DNA from 3 places in the Agathobaculum sp. NTUH-O15-33 genome. Region 1 is predicted to be linked to each of the others. Evidence: predicted binding sites of a transcription regulator. Region 1 holds the regulator's gene; each other region holds the start of a gene.
What was found. Region 1 encodes LexA, which represses DNA repair genes until DNA is damaged. Its sites were predicted from a motif close to CNAACANNTGTTNG; they were not measured.

Region 1 (4,201 bases):
CTCCGCGCTTTTCAGGTTGGTCTCGCCTTCCTCTACAAGGGGGCACACCACATAGGCTTGCCCGCCTTCGGCGATCTGCTTATCGATGAATTTGGTGATGCGGGCGCGCATGTGCTCGCCCACGGCGTAGGTCTCAATAGGCGTACGGCCGGGCGGCAGCTCGTCCAGCACGGAAACGTCCAGATCGCCGTACATGATCAGGGCGAGCGTGCGCGGGATGGGCGTGGCCGACATGACCAGCGTGTGCGGCGTTTGCCCCTTGGCCGCGAGGGCCGCGCGCTGCGCCACGCCGAACCGGTGCTGTTCGTCCGCGATGACCGCGCCGAGCCTGTGGAAGGTGACGCTCTGCTGGATGAGGGCGTGCGTGCCGATCACGACCTGCGCCTGACCGCTTTCGATACGGGAAAGCGCCTGCCGCTTTTGCGCCGCGCCCATGGAACCGGTCAGCAGGGTAACCGTGATATTCAGTGGGGCAAGCATTTTAACGAGCGTTTCCGCGTGCTGGGCGGCCAAGATCTCGGTCGGCGCCATAAAAGCGGCTTGATATCCGTTTGCGGCGGCCAGCGCGCACAGCGCGGCGGCCACCAGCGTTTTGCCGGAGCCGACATCGCCCTGCAAGAGACGGTTCATCGGGCGGCCGGAGGCGCAGTCCGCGGCGATCTCGTCGATCGCGCGGCGCTGCGCGCCGGTCGGCGCAAAGGGCAGGGCGGAGAGGAACGCGCGCAGTCCGTCCGCGCCAAAGGGGATGCCGTTGTCCGCGCGGCGGCGTTCTTTTAGCTGCTGCAAGCCGCAGCAGAGCAAAAACAGCTCTTCAAAGATCATGCGGCGGCGCGCGTCCTCCACATCCTGCTGCGTTTTAGGGCGGTGGATAGCGGCGAGCGCGTCGGCTGAGTCGATCAGCCGGTACTTGGCGCGAAGCAGCTGGGGCAGTGGATCGGGCCAATCGCCCGCGACGGCGGCGAGCGCCGCCTCGGTCACATGCAGCATATCGCGCTGGGATATGCCGGAGGAAAGCGGATAAATGGGCACGATACGGCCCGGCGACTCGCCCGAGGCAGGCACAGGATCGGCCGCGGGCGATACCATGGTACGCGCGCGGCCAGTACCCGTCACCCGGCCGCAAAAGAGGTACTCCTGACCCTCCCGCAGCGTGGCGGCGGCATATTTATTGTTAAAATAGGTAATGTTAAGCGTACCCGTTTCATCGAACACGGTCAGCTTGGTTAGGTCGAGCCCACGGCGAATGCGGCGAAACGCGGGCGCGGTGCCCACGACGGCGCGCACACAGTACTTGTCCTCCGCCGTGACGCCGGAAATCGGGGTGATTTTGGTGCGGTCCTCATAATCTCGCGGATAGGTCAGCAGCGCGTCGCGCAGCGTGCGGATATGCAGTTTTTGAAACAGACCGGCCTTTTTTGGGCCCAACGCCCTTGGCCGCTGTGATAAAATCGGAAAGTGCGGGCAATTTTGCACACCACCCTTCGGGGAATTAGTAGTTAGGAATTAGGAATTAGTAATTAAGGCTGCGCGCTATGCGTGTGCAAAACCGTAGCGGCCAATTACAAATTACTAACTACTAATTCCTAATTATTCTTAGTATTCCCGGTAAACCGCCTTGACGACGCCAAGGATTTGGCAGCCGTTGCCGTCGATCGGCGAATAGGCGGGGTTTTCGGGCAGCAGCCATACGCCGTCCGGCGTGATGGAAAGCGTTTTACAGGTCGCTTCATCCTCCAACAGGGCGATGACGATGTCGCCGTTTCGCGCGACCGCGTCCTGACGGACGATGACAAGGTCGCCGTCCAGAATACCCGCGCCGATCATGGATTCGCCGCGGATGCGCAGCGCGTAATATTGGCCGCCCGCCGCGGCGGGCTCGAACGGTACAAAGCCGATGTTTTCCTCCACGGCTAAAATAGGCGCGCCGGCGGTGACGCGGCCCAGAATGGGCACGCGCGGCACCATGGAAGGCCCGCCCGTGGGAGATAGCGCGCGGGATTTGCGGTCGTCGGATTCAAGGTAGCCCGCTTCGCGCAGCTTTTTTAAATGGGCGTGCACGGTGGAGGGCGAGTGCAGATCCATTTCGGAGCAGATTTCGCGCACCGAGGGCGGGTAGCCGTGCTCCAGCGAAAATTCGCTGATAAAATCAAGGATCCTTTGCTGTTTGGCGGATATTTTCTTCATCATATCGTGCTCTCCCCAGTCATGGTTAAAAGGAAACATACGTTCGGTTATTCTTTATTATACCGCGCGTTTTACAAAAAAGCAAACAAATGTTTGCGATATGCGTTTAAATCGCGGGAAACCTGCCGGATCTTTACGCTGCGGCGGGTTTCGAGCGAACTCTTCCTTGTATTTCCGGGCGTTTTGATATAAAATAGGAAATAGTATAAGCATAGAGGTAGGATCCATCGCACGTAGGAGGGTTTGTTTATGACCATTAAGACCGATCTCGGATATATCGAAATCACAAACGAGGTGCTGGCCGGCATCGCCGGCTTCGCGGCGTCCAGCTGCTTCGGCGTCAAGGGCATGACCATGCGCTCGGTGACCGATGGGCTGGCCCATCTGCTCCGGCTGGAAAACCAGTCGCGCGGGGTGCGTGTCGCGGAAGCGCCGGACGGCGGCGTGGGTATCGATCTGCATATCGCGGTCGAACACGGCGTCAATATCGCTACGGTGTGCCGCTCTATCATCGGCGAGGTGCGCTATCATGTGGAACGCCTGACCGGCGTGGACGTAAAAAACGTCGATATCTATGTCGAAAGCATCAAAGCCGATTAAAGGGAGAGAAGCCGATCATGTCAGATAAAAAAATCACGGGCGAGCTATTTTGCAGCATGGTGACCGAAGGCGCGCTCGCAATCGCCGAAAAGAAGGAGCAGGTCAACGAGCTGAACGTGTTCCCCGTGCCGGACGGCGATACGGGCACCAACATGTCGCTGACCATGGCCTCCGCGATGGAGGCGGTGGCAAAGCTGTCCGCGCCCACGCTCGGCAAGGCGGCGGAAACGACCGCCTCCGCGCTGCTGCGTGGCGCGCGCGGCAATTCGGGCGTTATTCTTTCGCTTTTATTCCGCGGCGTGGCAAAGCGCCTGCACGACCTGAACGAGGCGGACGGCTGCGATTTTGCCCTTGCCCTGCGCGAGGGTGTGGAGGCCGCCTATAAAGCCGTGATGAAACCGGCGGAGGGCACCATCCTCACCGTGTCCCGCGTCGCGGCGCAGTTTGCGGTAGAGCAGTGTCAGGCCGAAGCCGACCTGCCTGCGGAAAAGGTGTTTGAGGCCGTACTCGAACGCGGCAAGACCGCGCTCGAAGAGACCGTGCACCAAAACCCCGTTCTCGAAAAGGCCGGCGTGGTGGACGCGGGCGGCTTTGGCCTGCTCACCATTTGGGAAGGCATGTTCGACGCGCTGCGCGGCATCCATAAGGAACGCCAGACCGCCGCGCCGACCAAGGCCGCCGCGGATTTCGGCGCGATTTCGGAACAGGATATCACGTTCACCTATTGCACCGAGTTTATCGCGGAGCGCCGCGACAAGGCGCGCAACGTTGGCCGCATGCGCTCCATCCTGAGCGAGCTGGGCGACAGTCTGGTCGTCGTGGAGGACGAGGAGATCGTCAAGGTGCACGTCCACACCGACCAGCCGAACAAGGCGCTGGAGGAAGGCCTGAAATTCGGCCCGCTCCTCACCGTGAAGATCGAAAACATGCGCGAGCAGCACACCGCCAAGGTGATTGAGGGCACGGCGGACGCGCCCAAGGAGCGCGTCATCGTGCCGCCTGAAAAGAAATACGGCTTTGTGGCCATCGCCGCGGGCGACGGGCTGAAGGCTGTATTCAGCGATCTTGGCGTGGACGTCGTCGTGCAGGGCGGACAAACCATGAACCCCTCGACGGACGATATCATCCACGCGGTGGACGCGGTGCCGGCTGAGATCGTGTTCGTGCTGCCGAACAATAAAAACATCATCATGGCGGCCGAACAGGCCGTGCATCTGGCGGAGGGCAAAAAGATCGTCGTCGTGCCGACCAAGACCATCCCGCAGGGGATTTCGGCCATGCTCGCCGTCGATACCGAGGGCGAGGAGGGCGCGATCGTCGCCGCCATGCAGGAGGCCGCGCACCATGTGCACAGCGGTCAGGTCACCTATGCCGCGCGCGATTCCGAGTTTGACGGTAAACGCATCAAGCAGGGCGA
Region 2 (4,201 bases), 1.2 Mb from region 1:
CGGTCAGCGGAGAGGAAGCGGCGGCGGTATCCCGCACGCGGCCCAGCCCGGCAAGGTACGCGGCGCGCCCGGCTTCGATCGCCTGACGGAACGCGCCCGCCATCGCGGGCACGTCGCCCGCGGTCGCGATGGCGGTGTTCGCCATGACGGCAGCCGCGCCCAGTTCCATGGCCTCGCACGCCTGCGACGGGCGGCCGATGCCCGCGTCCACGATGATGGGCAGATCGATCTCGTCAATCAAGATTTTGATAAACTCGCGCGTTGCCAGTCCCTTGTTGGTGCCGATCGGCGCGGCCAGCGGCATGATGGACGCCGCGCCCGCGTTCACCAGATCGCGCGCCACGTTCAGATCGGGGTACATATACGGCATGACGATGAAGCCCTCGCCCGCCAAAATATCGGTCGCCCGAATGGTTTCTTGGTTATCGGGCAGCAGGTATTTGCTGTCGCGCATGATTTCGATCTTGACAAAGTCGCCGCACCCGCATTCGCGCGCCAACCGGGCGATGCGCACGGCCTCGTCCGCGTTGCGCGCGCCCGAGGTATTGGGCAGCAGGGTCACCCCCTCCGGGATATGGTCGAGGATATTGGCCGCGCCGCCCTCATTCACCCGGCGCAGGGCCAGCGTGATCATTTCCGCGCCGCCCGATTCGACCGCAGCGCGGATCAGCTCCAGCGAATACTTGCCTGAGCCAAGGATAAAACGGGAGCGGAACGCGTGTCCGCGCAGAATAAGCTCATCTTTCACGTAAAAAACACTCCTTTTGTCGATTATTGCATTGACAACCCCGGCGTGGGGCGTAAAATAATAGGTAGTAAATGAAATGGGGAGGAATTGTTTTGAAAAAGTTCATAGAGGAATTTAAAGCCTTTGCGCTGCGCGGCAATGTCATGGATATGGCGGTAGGCGTTATCATCGGCGGCGCGTTTTCCGGTATCGTTACTTCGCTGACCGATAATTTCATCACGCCGATCATCAGTCTGATTGGCGGAACGCGTTACAGCATGGAGCAGGTGACGGGTTTTGTCAGCAACTTCCTCGGTACAGTAGTTAACTTTCTAATCATGGCGTTCATCCTTTTCTGTATTCTGAAGGCGGTGAACAAGTTGACCCACTTGGGCCATAAAGAGGAAGCGCCCGCCGCGCCGACCACCAAGATCTGTCCGTTTTGCCTGAGTGAAATCCCGCTCGGCGCGACCAAATGCGCGCACTGCGCGTCCGAATTGCCGGTAGAGAGCGAATAAGAACCCGTATAGAAGGCGCTGCATTTCGCAGCGTCTTCTTTTTTACGGCTCGGTCTCGCCCAGCAGCAGGCGAAGCGCCGTCGTCGCCTGATGGGCGGCGCACAGCGCCACGCGCGGGGCCATCAGGCCAAGGCCGTCCGCGATATCGCTGGTTCCGTCGCCGCACACATATAAATGACCGAAGCGGCGTTCGGTGCGGATGACGTTCGGCGAGCCGTAGCCCGCCATACCGCTGGCCGATACTACCGGCGTATCCGGCAGGGCGGAGAGCAGGGTTTCGATCAGCATGGCCTTTTGGTCGGCACGATCAAAGGCTTCGCACACCACGTCGCAGCCGGTGAATAACCGCGCGGCGTTGGCGGGCACGATACGCTCGGTATACGTATCGTAATATAAATATGGATTGATTGCTTCTAGTTGTTCCTGTAAAGCCAAGGTCTTGGGGATGCCGATATCCTTCACCGTGTAGTACTGGCGGTTCAGGTTGGTGATATCGACCACGTCGTAATCGACCAGCGTGAGCCGCCCAACGCCCAACCGCGCCATGTGCGCCGCGATATGGGAGCCCAGCCCGCCCAGCCCCGCAATGCCGACGCAGGCCCGATCCAGCCTTTGCTGAACAACTTCGCCGTGCCGCTGGACGAGCGCGGCGTGCAGTTCTTCACGTGTGACCATCAGCCGCCTCCCACGAACTCAACGAGCTCTAAAACGTCGTCCTCGCCGAGCGCTTGGTCGGCAAAGCGCGCGCGGGGCACGATTTGGCCGTTGCGCTCCACCGCGACGCGCTTGGGGTCCAGTCCCAGCTGCATCAGGAGCGAATGCACGGTCATTTCCGCATTCAGCGGTATGGTTTTTCCGTTTACTTTCATTGGTCACGCCTCTTTTCGCAAGAAAAAATGCCCCGGTTTTACCATGCGGTAAAACCGGGGCATTCGATATCCCTAAGTATTTCTCGATGCGGCAGCTTCCCTACGATGGTTCTAACCAACAGGTTCAAAGGGTTAGGCTCTCGCCCTCTCAGCCGCTCATCACGGCACCCCTGCTTGCAAGTTTCAGTATAACGCCATGCGTGCGGCTTGTCAAGAAAAGAAAAATCCAGTATAATAATAGAAACAAATGTTCGCTGAAAGGAGGAGGGTGCATGGACCGGGCCATCTTGCATTGCGATTGCAACGCGTTTTACGCCTCAGTCGAAACGTTGCTCGATCCTTCGCTGGACGCGGGCCCCATGGCAGTATGCGGCGATCCGGAAAGCCGTCACGGCATCATCCTTGCCAAGAATGAAAAAGCCAAGCGCTTTGGCGTGACAACGGCGGAAACCATCTGGCAGGCCCGGCGAAAGTGCCCGGAGCTGAGGCTGATCCCGCCGCACCGGGACGAATACGTGCGCATTTCGCGCCAGTGCAACGAATTATATCTGGGCTATACCGATCTGGTTGATCCGTTCGGCATTGACGAATCGTTTCTGGACGTCACCGGCTCCTTGCATCTGTTCGGCACAGGCGAGCAGATCGCAAACGAGCTGCGGCGGCGTATGCGGGAAGAGATCGGGCTGACGATCTCGGTCGGCGTATCGTGGAACCGGGCCTATGCCAAGCTGGGCAGCGATTACAAAAAGCCGGACGCGACCACGGTGTTTTCCCGCGAAAACTATCAGAAGCTGGTCTGGAGCCTGCCGGTAAATACGCTGCTGTATGTCGGCAAGCGCGCGGCGGACCGCTTAAGCGCGATGGGCGTGCATACCATCGGCGATCTGGCCGCGTGCGACCGGGCGCTGGCCCACAGCGTGTTCGGCAAAATGGGCGATACACTGTGGCGTTATGCGCGGGGCGAGGACGATGAGCCCGTGCGTTCGTTTTACGAGGAACGCGAGGTCAAGTCCGTCGGCAACAGCATGACGTTTTCGCACAACCTGCTGGGCGAGACCGAGTGCCATTTCGGCATCACCGCGCTGTGCGACACCGTGGGCCGCCGCCTGCGCAGGCGCGGCCTGCGGTGCCAGACCGTGCAGCTCATCATCCGCGACCCGGATTTCCGCAACATCTCGCGGCAGGTGACGCTCGACCGGCCAACGGATTCCACCCGCATGCTGATTGACACCGCCATGTCGATCTGGCGCGCCCGCTGGAAGCCGGAAAAGCCGGTGCGCCTGCTTGCCGTGACCGCGATGAATCTGCTGCCCGCCGAGGCGGCTGGCGAGCAGCTGTCGCTGTTTGACGGCGCGGACGGACTGAAGAACGTGGACAAACAGCGCAGCTTAGACCGCGCCATGGACGCTCTGCGCGAGAAATTCGGCACGGACGCCGTGCAGTACGGCTCCGCGGTGAAGAAGAAAAAGTAGACGGGATACGGCGCCCGGCGAGAAAAGACGATGCGCCGCCCGGCGCGGGGGCAAAGGGGAAGGGAAAACCTTGGCGGTTTTCCCTTCCCCTTTGATCTCCATTCCTTTCCCTCGCTCTGTCCGGGGGAGTTGCTTGCCGACTTTTTGTTTTACAAAAATGTGTCGTGGTGCCGTTCCGGGTGCCTAGGGATTCAGTGGACGGGTGCCTTCGCTCCGCCGGACCGGCGTGATGGGCGCGCCCACATATACCGGTGCTTCGCTCCCGGCGCGCCGAGGGCGTCGCGCCCTACAATAAAGCGGCTGCCGCCGCCGTAAGCGGGAAAACCACTCACCGATGCTGTAGGGCGTGACGCCCTCTGTATACCATGTGGGCTATACAGTCACGCCGCTCCACAACACAGGCAGCCGTAGGGCCGCGTGACCTCACGCGGCCGGGTGCACGGCAGCTACCGCCAAGCTTTGGCCAGCAGCTTGACGGCGGCGGCGATCTCGGTTTCGGTCAGGCCGGCGTAGCCGAGGACGAGCGTGGCGCGCGGCGGACGGACGGGCGGCGTATAATAGCCGGACAGGCCGTATACGCGAACCCCGGTTTGAAGCGCGCGGGCGATGAGCGTT
Region 3 (4,201 bases), 170 kb from region 1:
AGCAGCCCGTTACCACAAGGCCGCGCATCGGCCCGGTCTGCTTGTGCGACGCGGTCTCAAGAATGGTCTCGATCGCTTCGGTCTTTGCGGCTTCGATAAAGCCGCAGGTGTTGACGATGCCCACCTCGGCCTCGTTCATATCCTCAACGATGGTGTGCCCGGCCCTGCGCAGCAGGGAAAGCATGTGCTCGCTGTCCACCAAATTTTTGGCGCAGCCGAGCGAGATCAGTCCGATCTTCGCCATCGATTCATCCCCTTTCCGTAACCATTGCATATCAATTCACTTTATTCTACCACAAAACAGGCCGCTTGTCAGCAAATATTCGCGGTCGTCCGCCAAACGAAAAAGGGCACGCGACCGCGTGCCCTTTTTTCGCTATTCGCTTAATTGCTCTTCGTAGGCCGTGAGCGCCTCGCGGATCTCCTGCCAGCAGAAGCCGCGCCGCTGTAGAAAGGCGACGGCTTTGTCGATCTCCTTCCGGTCGGAAAGGTCGCCCTTTAGGCGTTTGTCCAGCAGAGAGATTAGCTTGTCGCCATCCGCGGAAAAATCCACAAGCACTTCGTCCGCTGTTTCCCGGTCAACGCCCCGGCGCGTCAGCTCCTGCCGTATGCGCATTTTGCCGCAGCCGCGCGCCGCATAGGTGCGTACCACGCTTTCCGCAAAAGTGCGGTCGCATAGCATGCCGCGCTCGGTCAGCCATGCAATGGCGTAATCGGCGGCTTCTTCTTCGTGCCCCTTTTCCAGTAGCTTGTCCCGCAGCTGGGAAATACTCAGCGCGCGGTAGGAAAGCTGTTTGGCCGCCGCGTCAAGGGCCCGGCGGTAATCTTCCTCGGTCATTCTTCGAGATCGTCAAAATCGTCCGCGTCGATGGACACGGCCTTGGCGGCGCTCGCTTTGGGGCGGGCGGGAGCGGCGGCGGGTTCGGACGCGACGGGCGCACCGGCGGCATGGGCGCGGCTCAGCTTTGCGCGCTCTTCCTCCACAGCGTCCATGATCTTCTTTTGCAGCACGTTCGCCTCTTCCACGTGCTCCTCAAAGTATTGCTTGGCGGCATCGCGGCCTTGGCCAAGGCGCACGCCGTCCATGGAGAACCACGCGCCGGACTTCTGCACCAGATCGAATTTCACGCCCAGATCGACCAGCTCGCCCGTGCGGGAAATGCCCTTGCCGTACATGATATCGAATTCGGCCTCTTTAAACGGAGGCGCGACCTTGTTTTTGACTACCTTAACGCGCGTGTGGCTGCCAATCAGCTCGGTGCCGTTCTTCAAGTGCTCGGTACGGCGCACGTCGATACGCACGGAAGCGTAAAACTTGAGCGCGCGGCCGCCAGTCGTCACTTCCGGGCTGCCGTAAATAACGCCGACCTTTTCGCGCAGCTGGTTGATGAAAACCGCCACGCACTGGCTTTTCGCAATAGAACCGGCCAGCTTACGCATGGCTTGGCTCATCATACGGGCGTGCAGGCCGACAAAGGAATCGCCCATTTCGCCTTCGATTTCGGCGCGGGGCGTGAGCGCCGCGACCGAGTCGATCACCACAATATCGATCGCGCCCGAACGGACGAGCGCCTCGGCAATGTCAAGGCCCTGCTCGCCGGTATCCGGCTGGGAAACGAGCAGCGAGTCGATATCAACGCCAAGGGCCTGCGCATAGATCGGGTCGAGCGCGTGCTCCGCGTCGATAAAGGCGGCGGTGCCGCCGGCCTTCTGCGCTTCCGCGATGCAGTGCAGGGCGACCGTGGTTTTACCCGAGGATTCAGGCCCGTATATCTCGACGATACGGCCGCGCGGCAAACCGCCGATGCCGAGCGCCAGATCAAGGCCGACCGAGCCGGTGGGGATATGCTCAACGGTCATGCCGGCGTTTTGACCAAGGCACATAACGGCCCCTGAGCCGAACTGCTTTTCAATATTACCCAGCGCTTTTTCAAGCGCTTTCTTTTTATCCGCCGCCGGTGCGACCGGTTCCAGCTGTCTTTTGGTAGCCATAAGTAGCCTCCTGCACTTCATTATCTATCTGTCATTATAACAGTGTCCGATTTTGAATGCAAGAAAAATCGAACAAATTTTCGATTTTTTAATTTCTGAAATATCTTACTCGCCCAGATTGTAGCCGTACACGATGCGCGGCACACCGGACAGATCCTCCGTGATGCTGATGCCCGCAAAGCGGTTATCCTCTAAAATGGCGGCCACCTGCGTCGCTTGGCGGTAGCCGCATTCAAAGAGGATCAGGCCGCCCGCGGTCAGCAGCGAGCCCCACTTGGAGCAGATGGAACGGTAAAAATCCAGCCCGTCCTCGCCGCCGAACAGGGCTTCGGCGGGTTCAAAGGCGGCCACGCTGTGGTCAAGCGTTTTCATTTCGGCTTCGGTCACATAGGGCGGGTTCGCGACGAGCACATCGAATAGCCCCAAATTGTTCTGCGGGCGGTAGCGCACATCGCCGCGAAGGGCGGTATAGCGGGAGAAAACGCCGTTTGCGCGCGCGTTTTCACGCGAAAGCATGAGCGCGCCCTCGGAAATATCGATCGCGGCGACGCGGGCGTCGTCCACCTCATGCGCAATGGCGATTCCGATGCAGCCCGAACCGCAGCACAGGTCGAGCACGCGGGGGTTGACCACCTGTTTCGCGCGTTCGATCGCAAGCTCGGCCAGCCGCTCGGTATCCGACCGGGGAATGAGCACGGAGCGGTCCACCTTAAAGGTCAGCCCATAAAAATCCCACTCGCCTAAAATATAGGCGAGCGGTTCCCCATCGATGCAGCGGTCGCACAGCAAATGCGCATAGTCCACCGTTGCGTCGTCCAAATAAACATGGCCCCAGTCCGCCGTCCTGCGCTTGTCCGCTTTGCAGGCATAGGCGGTCAGCTCGCGCGCTTCAAGAGAAGGCGAGGGTGACCCCGCCTCCTTGAACCGCTTGAACAGCGCGATATACACATCGTTGATCGTCTTGGTCACGGTACCGCCCCCCACGTGGTTTGAATCAAAAGTTCTACCAGTTGTCGCTCCCGTCGTCCGGGATGACGTTTTTCATGCCGGTGATCGCCACCTCGATCATGGAATCATCCGGCTCAAAGACGGTCAAACGCTGGATCATCAGACCGGGCCAGCGCAGCGCGCGGGAAACCACGCTGTCCGAGCGGCCCGCGTAGCGGTTGAATTCATAGCTGATGCCGACGACAAGCGGCAGCAGGATCAGATGCGCCAGCATACGCAGCGCGGGATTCGTGATATCGACCAGCGAAAACACAATAGAGGAAACAATCGTCGCCACGATGATGAGCACGAACATAAAGCTGGTGCCGCAGCGCGGATGGAACCGGCCCTGCCGGCGCACGTTCTCCACCGTCAGCTCCGCGCCGGATTCATAGCAAAATATGGTCTTATGTTCGGCCCCGTGGTATTCAAAGGTACGGCGGATATCCTTCATATGGGATACCGACCACATGAACAGCAGGAACAAAATGATACGCACGCAGCCTTCCAGCACATTGCGCGCCAAAACGCCCCAGCTGCCGGGCACAAAGCCGCCTAAAAAGCTGGGCAGCAGCAAAAACAGCACCACAGGCAAAGCGATGCCGATTACGGTCGATAAACCGAGGATGGCTTTGTTCAGCCCCTCGGAACCAAACTTATTTTCCAGCCAAATTTCAAGTTTAGAGGGCGGTACGTCGGGTTCGTCGTCCTCAAAAAAGGATGCGGAATAGTTGATGGCCTGAATACCGTCCTTCATGGCGGTAAACAGGGTGTACGCGCCGCGCAGGATGGGCTTTGTCCACAGGCTGCCCGGCGGCGAGATCTCTTTTTCGGTCACGACCAGCTCGCCGTCCGACTTGCGCACGACGGTGCAGGACTTCCGGGGGCCTTTCATCACGATGCCCTCGATAATGGCTTGCCCGCCGATCGTGGTTTTTTTCTGTGTTTCCATGTATTATGCTTCTCCTTCGGGTAAATGCGCCGTCGATGGGATGGCGCCCGTTATGCCAAGGGCGTTTTGCGCTTCCGCCGTGGGCAGCACGACGGTAACAGTCGTGCCCGCGCCCTGCGTGGAATCGATCGAAAGCGTGCCGCCGTGCAGCGTGACGATCTCTTCGGTCACGGCAAGGCCGATGCCGCTGCCGCGCTGCTTGGAAGAGCCCTTATAGAATTTTTCTTTGACGAACGGCAGCTCGGCTTCGGGAATGCCCACGCCGTAATC

Region 2: a site for LexA is predicted at 2,355-2,368, ahead of dinB (DNA polymerase IV). Genes of this name have one in related genera too.
Region 3: a site for LexA is predicted at 2,062-2,075, ahead of recA (recombinase RecA). Genes of this name have one in related genera too.

The regions. Positions count from the first base shown of each region.
Region 1 is NZ_CP136187.1:305,817-310,017, forward strand. Features, by position in the region: gene recG (ATP-dependent DNA helicase RecG) at 1-1,425, opposite strand, end outside; gene lexA (transcriptional repressor LexA) at 1,594-2,187, opposite strand; gene RWV98_RS01560 (Asp23/Gls24 family envelope stress response protein) at 2,434-2,784, shown strand; gene RWV98_RS01565 (DAK2 domain-containing protein) at 2,802-4,201, shown strand, end outside.
Region 2 is NZ_CP136187.1:3,064,568-3,068,768, reverse strand. Features, by position in the region: gene RWV98_RS14840 (thiazole synthase) at 1-748, opposite strand, end outside; gene mscL (large conductance mechanosensitive channel protein MscL) at 841-1,245, shown strand; gene thiF (sulfur carrier protein ThiS adenylyltransferase ThiF) at 1,288-1,920, opposite strand; gene thiS (sulfur carrier protein ThiS) at 1,920-2,114, opposite strand; TPP riboswitch at 2,194-2,296, opposite strand; gene dinB (DNA polymerase IV) at 2,387-3,586, shown strand; gene pdxR (MocR-like pyridoxine biosynthesis transcription factor PdxR) at 4,033-4,201, opposite strand, start outside.
Region 3 is NZ_CP136187.1:138,282-142,482, forward strand. Features, by position in the region: gene rimO (30S ribosomal protein S12 methylthiotransferase RimO) at 1-244, opposite strand, end outside; gene RWV98_RS00745 (regulatory protein RecX) at 377-838, opposite strand; gene recA (recombinase RecA) at 835-1,992, opposite strand; gene prmC (peptide chain release factor N(5)-glutamine methyltransferase) at 2,098-2,961, opposite strand; gene RWV98_RS00760 (DUF1385 domain-containing protein) at 2,996-3,931, opposite strand; gene RWV98_RS00765 (ATP-binding protein) at 3,935-4,201, opposite strand, start outside.